Regions from separate parts of the Frankia sp. CgMI4 genome, predicted to be linked through region 2. Evidence: predicted binding sites of a transcription regulator. Region 2 holds the regulator's gene; the other holds the start of a gene.

Region 1 (3,208 bases), on a different contig from region 2:
GTACGACCCCCGGTGATGTCTGTATTACCGCAGCGTGCGCCGGGAGGGGACATGGCGGCAACTACCGATCTGGAACGGCCCCCTGTCGTTTCCGCGTCAGGCCTGCTCCGGCGCCCGGTGTCCGGTGTCCGGTGCGACGCGGGTGGGGGTCCGACTCCGTGGGGTGTCGTGTGACCCGATCGCGGAATCCAGGTGTTCCGATCAACACATTCTCWATGGTTCTGGTGATTGTGCGTGCAGTGGGTGTTGATCGCTTGGAGGTGCACTGAGTCCACGAAATCGAGGCGGCAGACGGCCGGGAGACGGCCGGCGAGGCGGAGGGGGTTGGGAACATGGCGATCACGGTGCCCAGGAGCCTGGCGAGGCGGCCCGCGTCGGCGGCGGGCCCGGCGGTGACCCCGGCGGTGYCCCCGGCGGTGACCCGGACCCGGACACCGCGGACGACGGCCGGGGCGGACCTTCTCCCGCGGCGGGCCGGCGGACTGCCGCACGAGCTGATCTTCCGGATCGAGTCGGTATCCCGGCACGCCTCGGTCCGGCACGTGCACGTCGAGACCGACGAGGGCGCGGTGCTGGCCGACTGGTGGTCGCGGGGCCGGGTCGAGCTGATGGCGGCCGGCCGGCCGTTCGTGCTGGAGACCGACCTCGACGGTTTCGGGATCCGTCTGGTCGAACCCATGGGACGGGTGCCCCTGGCCGCCTTCGAGCCAGGCCGCCACGGGGGCTGGGTGCGCCTGTCGGACGGTGCCACGCTGCGTTGGCTCAGGCCGACCCGCGGCGAGTTCGCCAGCGGGCTCGTGGGTCACCGTGATGTGAACATCATCCGGTTTGCGCTGGACGGAACGGCGCTTGTCGTGGCCGATCCGGATGCGCTCGACCCGAGGGTCACCCGGGTGGCCCGGACGACAGGTGCGGATTCGGGACATGTCTGTCGGGGGAAAGTCGCGGACCCGCGGCTGGGATGGGTTCCCGACGTGGTGGCCCTGCTCGTCCTCGGCTGGTTTCTTCGGGTGGTCGAGTCCGAGGTCGCCGGATCTGCTCGATCGCGTGTTCGATACCTCGATGCTTGACGGGCGGCGCTGGCGAGGGTTCACTACTTCGTGATCGAACCTATGTTCGAGACTCGGGAGGTGTTGTGACCACCGTGACCAGTCGGCCGATCAGTGGCTCGGACAGTGGCTCGGACCCGGCGGGAGGAGCGGCCCGCGGTAAGGGTGCGTTTGGCGGCCCCGGTGGATCCACCGGGCCGCACGGTGGATCCACCGGGCCGGTTGGACGGACCCTGGTGCCGGCGGCGGGGTTGCCTCGCCGCTCCCGCGACGATCTGTTGGTCGCCGCCCGGCGCGGTCTCGGTGAGGCCGAGTGCGCCCAGACGGCCGGGGAGCGCTACGCCCTCGCCCACCTCGCGGCGCTGCGGGCGGCGGCCGCTGTCCTGGCGGACCGGGCCCGGCCCCGTCCCGGTCGTCGCGGTCGGCCCGTGAGTGCCTGGTGCCTGCTTGTCCGGGTGGCCCCCGAGCTCGCGGAGTGGGCGGAGTTCTTCGCGGCGGGGGCCGCCCGGCGATCGGCGGCCGAGGCCGGGCTGAAGGTAGTGACCAGGCGGGAGGCCGATGATCTGATCCGTCAGGTCGATCTGTTCGTCGGGGTTGTCGAGGGCGTACTGGGCCTCCCGTCCCAACCGATGATCGCCGGCACCGGTCCGGTCGGGCCTGGGGAGGTCACGATGGTCATGTCGCCGGGCCGAGGGCAGGCTGACCGTGGTCGGCCCGGCGGCGCCCCGGGTGGGTGACGAGCGGTTGCGTTTACGGTGAGCATCGGTCACTATCGGTTACCTTCCGAGGGGTAGTGGTTGGCGGAGCAGGAGATCATCGATGGTCCTCACCGGTTCTGAGCATCGGCACCGCGGCGCGCATCGGGCCGTGCCGTCCGCCGTTGCGCGTCGCAACATCTGGGTACTGCGGGTCGTAGGGCTGTCGGCTGGCGGGCTGGTCGTCGGGGTCGCCATAGGCCTCACCGTGGGTCGGTGACGCGCCTGGTCCTCCGGCGTGGGCGAGCGGGCTGACGGCGGCGCCGACGATGCCGGCGTGAGGAGGCGCGACGCGCATGACCAGCCATGTCACCGGCGCGGATCTGCGGCAGGCCGCGATCTGGCACGGCCTGCGGACGGTCCTGCCCGGATCGGCAGCGGGGGTTCCGGCCTGGTCGGTGGCCCCGACGGCCACAGCCATCCCGCCGATCATCGTTGACGCGGGCGGTGGGAGTGGTGGCTTCGCCGTACCCCTGGCGGTCGAGGGCTACCTGGTGATCGTCGTGGACCCGTCGCCGGACGCCCTGGCAGCGTTGCGCCGTCGCGCCGACGAACGGGGCGTCGCCGACCGGGTCACGGCCGAGCAGGGCGATCTGGCCGACCTGACCGGCATCGTCGGAGCCGAGACCGCCGATTTGTTGCTGTGCCACTCCGTCCTCGACGTCGTTGACGATCCCGAGGCCGCGCTGGCGGGGGCCCTGCGGGTGCTGCGCCCGGGAGGCGTTCTCAGCCTCGTCGTCGCGGGCCGGGCTGCCACGGTGCTCGCCCGCGCCCTGGCGGGTCGCTTCGAGCAGGCGCAGGCCGTGCTGACCGGCCAGGGCGCCGGGGCGCCCCGGACGCCCGCCGGGTTCACCACCGCCGAGATCGTCGCGCTGGTGAACGCGGCGGGCGCGGACGTCGTCGACGTCCACGGGGTGCGCGTGTTCGCCGACCTGGTCCCCGGGGCGCGGGTCGACTCCGATCCCTTCACCGCGCAGCGGCTGCTGCGCCTGGAACTGGCCGCGGCCGCCCTGGAGCCGTTCCGTGACCTCGCGGCACAGCTGCACGTGCTTGCCCGCCGTCGTGCCGCTGGTACCGCTCGCGAAGCCGGCGCCGCCGGGTTCCCGTGACCGTGGATTTCCCGGTATGAAAGACCCCAGTTCGGGCACGGACCAGGTGACGGGAATCGCTCGGTTCCAACCAGCATGACAGGTTGCCTACCGCACCCGCCCGCACATGCCTATCCTTGGTTATCAGGTTCCGTCCGCCGGGCCTACAGGTCGTGGGAGGAGCGTCGATGCCGCTCTCGGAGAACGAGCAGCGCCTGCTGGAGCAGATCGAGCGCGCTCTCGTACAGGACGATCCAAAGTTTGCCAGTACCGTGCGTTCGACGGACCCCCGTACCTATCTGCTGCGCCGGGTGCG
Region 2 (3,701 bases):
CGCGGTCGGCCGAGAGCTCCATGGCGGAGCTCGCGGCGCTCGCCACGACCGCCGGTTCGGTGGTGCTCGACGCGCTCGTGCAGCGTCGCGACCGGCCGGATGCCGCGACTTACGTCGGTTCGGGCAAGGCCCGCGAGCTCGCCGAGGTCGTCGCGGCGACCGGCGCGGACACGGTGGTCTGCGATGGCGAGCTCACCCCGGGTCAGCTGCGGCAGCTGGAGGAGGTCGTCAAAGTAAAGGTCATCGACCGGACGGCCCTCATCCTGGACATCTTCGCCCAGCACGCGACCTCTCGCGAGGGCAAGGCCCAGGTCGAGCTCGCGCAGTTGCAGTACATGCTGCCCCGGCTGCGTGGGTGGGGTGAGTCGATGTCGCGGGCCGCGGCCAGTGGCGGCGGCCGGGCGCCCATCGGTACCCGTGGTCCCGGTGAGACGAAGATCGAGACCGATCGTCGGCGGCTGCGGGCCAGGATGGCGCGGTTGCGCCGCGAGCTCGCCGCGATGACGACCGTGCGGGAGACCAAGCGTTCCGCCCGGCGGCGGGGTGAGGTCCCCAGCGTGGCGATCGCCGGTTACACCAACGCCGGTAAGTCGTCGCTGCTCAACCGGCTGACCGGCGCGGGTGTCCTGGTCGAGGACGCRCTGTTCGCCACCCTTGATCCGACCGTGCGGCGGGCGACCCTGCCGGACGGCCGGGCCTTCACCCTGACCGACACCGTCGGATTCGTCCGGCATCTGCCGCATCAGATCGTCGAGGCGTTCCGCTCGACGCTGGAAGAGGTCGCCGATGCCGATCTCATCCTGCACGTTGTGGACGGATCATCGCCGGAGCCGGCCGCGCAGATCTCCGCCGTGCGCGAGGTTCTCAACGACATCGACGCGGGCGGCGTTCCCGAGCTGATCGTCGTCAACAAGGTGGACGCCGTGGAGCCGACGGTCGTCGCGGGGTTGCGCCAGCTCGCCCCGGACGCCGTGTTCGTCTCGGCACGCACGRGCGAGGGGCTGGCCGCGCTGGTCGACGCGCTCTGTGCCCGGGTGCCGCATCCCGACGTGGAGATGCGCGTRCTCGTGCCCTACACCCGGGGCGACTTGGTCTCCCGGGTGCACGCGAACGGCGAGGTGCTCACGATGGAGCACACCGAGACCGGTACCCGGCTGTCCGCCCGGGTTTCCTCGGGACTCGCGGCGGAGCTGCACGCCTACCGGGCCTGAGCCCAGGAGCGATCAGACGCGAGGCAACCCGGCCGGCCGCCCGCCGGGCGGCCGGCCGATCCACATCAAACCCTGCGGAGCACAGCCACGATCCGGCCGAGGATGGTCGCATCCTCACCGGGGATGTCGGCGAAGGCCGAGTTCTCCGGATGTAGCCAGATCTTGCCGTCCCGAACCCGCAGACGCTTGACCGTCGCCTCCCCGTCGATCATTGCGGCGACGATCTCCCCGTTGTCCGCGACCGGCTGCTGGCGGACGACCACCCAGTCACCGTCGCAGATCGCCGCGTTGATCATCGAGTCGCCGACGACCCGGAGCAGGAACAGAGTGCCCTCGCCGACGATCTCCCTGGGTAGCGGGAAGACGTCCTCGACCGCCTGCTCGGCCAGGATCGGGCCACCGGCGGCGATCCGGCCCAGCACCGGCACGTAGGCCGCGTCCGACTTGCTTCCTTCGGTGGTGCCCGGCGCCGCCTCACCGACGATGGGAATCGTGCCCGCCACCGTCGTCGCGCCCGCGCCCACATCCGCGCGTTGCCGGGGGTGCTCGACGGTCAGCACCTCCATCGCTCTCGGGCGGTTCGGGTCCYGCCGCAGGTAGCCCTTCTCCTCGAGCACCTTGAGCTGGTGAGCCACACTACTGGTGCTGGTGAGGCCGACCGCCTCACCGATCTCCCGCACGCTGGGCGGATATCCGCGCCGCTCCACCGCGGCCCGGATGACCTCCAGCACCCTGCGCTGCCGGGGGGTCAGGCCCGCGTCCGTGGGGCCTTCGGGAAAGGCTCGCACGTTGCCGCGGGTTCCGCCCCGGCGCGTACCCCTGCCTTGGCTAGTCATCGCTTACCGCTCTCCTCGTCGCGTTTTTCTTCCGCCGTGCGGCCACCGGCCGGCCGGCGACCGCACGGCGGACCGTCCCGCTCCGGAAGCGGTCACCCACCGACTCGCCGCCGTCCGTGACCGGGGGAAACCGCCCGGTTCACACCCGACCGACTCGACGGTAACCGGCGGGTCGCAGAATCTCAAACGTCTGTTCGAGCGTGTCCCTGGCGGTTTCCGGTTCCCGATGCGACAATCGACCACGCGTTCGATCGAACGAAGGTTCGATCTTCGGTGTTCGGTGTCGTCGGAACGGGAGGGTGCCGTGGGATCCGCACACAGGGCGCGGGTCGTCGACCTGTCGATGGCCAGGGACCGGGTGGGTCATCGGCCGCCGGGTCGCCCGCCCGCACCCCCGCCGGGTCGCCCGCCCGCACCCCCGCCGCTCCGGCTGACCCGGCGGGGTCGGGTGGTGGTGGTATCGATCGTCGTGGCGGTCGTCGTGGCGGTAGCAATCATGATCATGCCTGGGGTGTCGATTGCCGGGCCGGATACCGCGGAGGCGCCGCGGCACCATCTGGTCATGCCGGGGGAGACGCTGTGGGAGGTGGCAGTGGCGCTCGACGAGAGCGCCGACACCCGGGTCATGGTGGACCGGCTGATGCGGCTGAACCACCTGCGGTCACCACTGATCGCCCCGGGCCAGTCGTTACTCCTTCCCTGACGCCCGGCTTCCCGGGTCCACGAGTGTCTCGGCGCAGGGTTCTCGCGCACCGTCGTCTTTCGTCCACGTGCGGTGCCACGTGCGATGCGGACCACACGGACCATACGGGGGTGCTGTCCTCATCTCTGGGGCCGTGCGCTACCTTGGACACAACATCTGGTGCTTACCGGGGTGTAAGTCATCCACAGGTTGTTCCACAGGTCTTCCGCGGGGAGCTGGCGGTCCATCCACAAGGTGGTCTGTCCGGCGTGGATGCCGGGTCCTCAACGGTGTCCCTCATCCCCGGTCCGGGGCGGTCGGCTCCGGCGCGGGCGAAGGAGGCGTAGCGCGTGCGGTGCCCGTTCTGCCGGCATCCGGACAGTCGCGTCGTTGACAGTCGGGAGGCCGAGGAGGGTTCGGCGATCCGCCGCAGGCGGTCCTGCCTGTCCTGCGGTCGCCGGTTCACTACGATGGAGGAGGCGTCCCTTCAGGTTCGCAAGCGCAGTGGGGCGGCCGAGCCGTTCAGCCGGGCCAAGGTCATCGCCGGTGTCCGCAAGGCCTGCCAGGGCCGGCCGGTGCGGGATGATGATCTCKCGCTTCTGGCGCAGCGGGTAGAGGACGCCGTCCGCTCGTCGGGGTCGGCGGAGGTGCCCGCGGAGGCGATCGGCCGGGCGATCCTCGGTCCGCTCCGTGAGCTCGACGAGGTGGCTTATCTCCGCTTCGCCTCGGTGTACCTGGCCTTCGAGTCGTTGACTGACTTCGAGTCCGCGATCGYCGCGTTGCGCTCCGAGGCCGCCGGACCTCCCACCACGCGGGATGGACCAGCACGACCGGTCCCGCGTGGCGCCGTCGATGTCTCGCCGGTGATCGGCACCCAGCAGGTGCATAGCAGGTAGGGCCGGGACCGCTCGACCGAAAGCGTCATACATCGCCCTGGCTCGCCGTGCCGGCCCGGTCCCGCCGGCGACGGGT

Evidence for each region. The regulator LexA, encoded in region 2, represses DNA repair genes until DNA is damaged. The targets are predictions, from matches to a motif close to CGAACNNNNGTTCG.
Region 1: Manayef4_RS21450 (SAV_6107 family HEPN domain-containing protein) is a predicted target of LexA. The motif match lies at 1,106-1,119, and genes of this name have one in related genera.

Annotation. Positions count from the first base shown of each region.
Region 1 is NZ_MAQZ01000125.1:149,133-152,340, reverse strand. It holds gene Manayef4_RS21455 (hypothetical protein) at 333-1,070, shown strand; gene Manayef4_RS21450 (SAV_6107 family HEPN domain-containing protein) at 1,286-1,786, shown strand; gene Manayef4_RS25230 (hypothetical protein) at 1,863-2,102, opposite strand; gene Manayef4_RS21440 (methyltransferase domain-containing protein) at 2,101-2,913, shown strand; gene Manayef4_RS21435 (DUF3040 domain-containing protein) at 3,081-3,208, shown strand, end outside.
Region 2 is NZ_MAQZ01000047.1:25,306-29,006, forward strand. It holds gene hflX (GTPase HflX) at 1-1,211, shown strand, start outside; gene lexA (transcriptional repressor LexA) at 1,277-2,047, opposite strand; gene Manayef4_RS05310 (LysM peptidoglycan-binding domain-containing protein) at 2,352-2,750, shown strand; gene nrdR (transcriptional regulator NrdR) at 3,080-3,625, shown strand.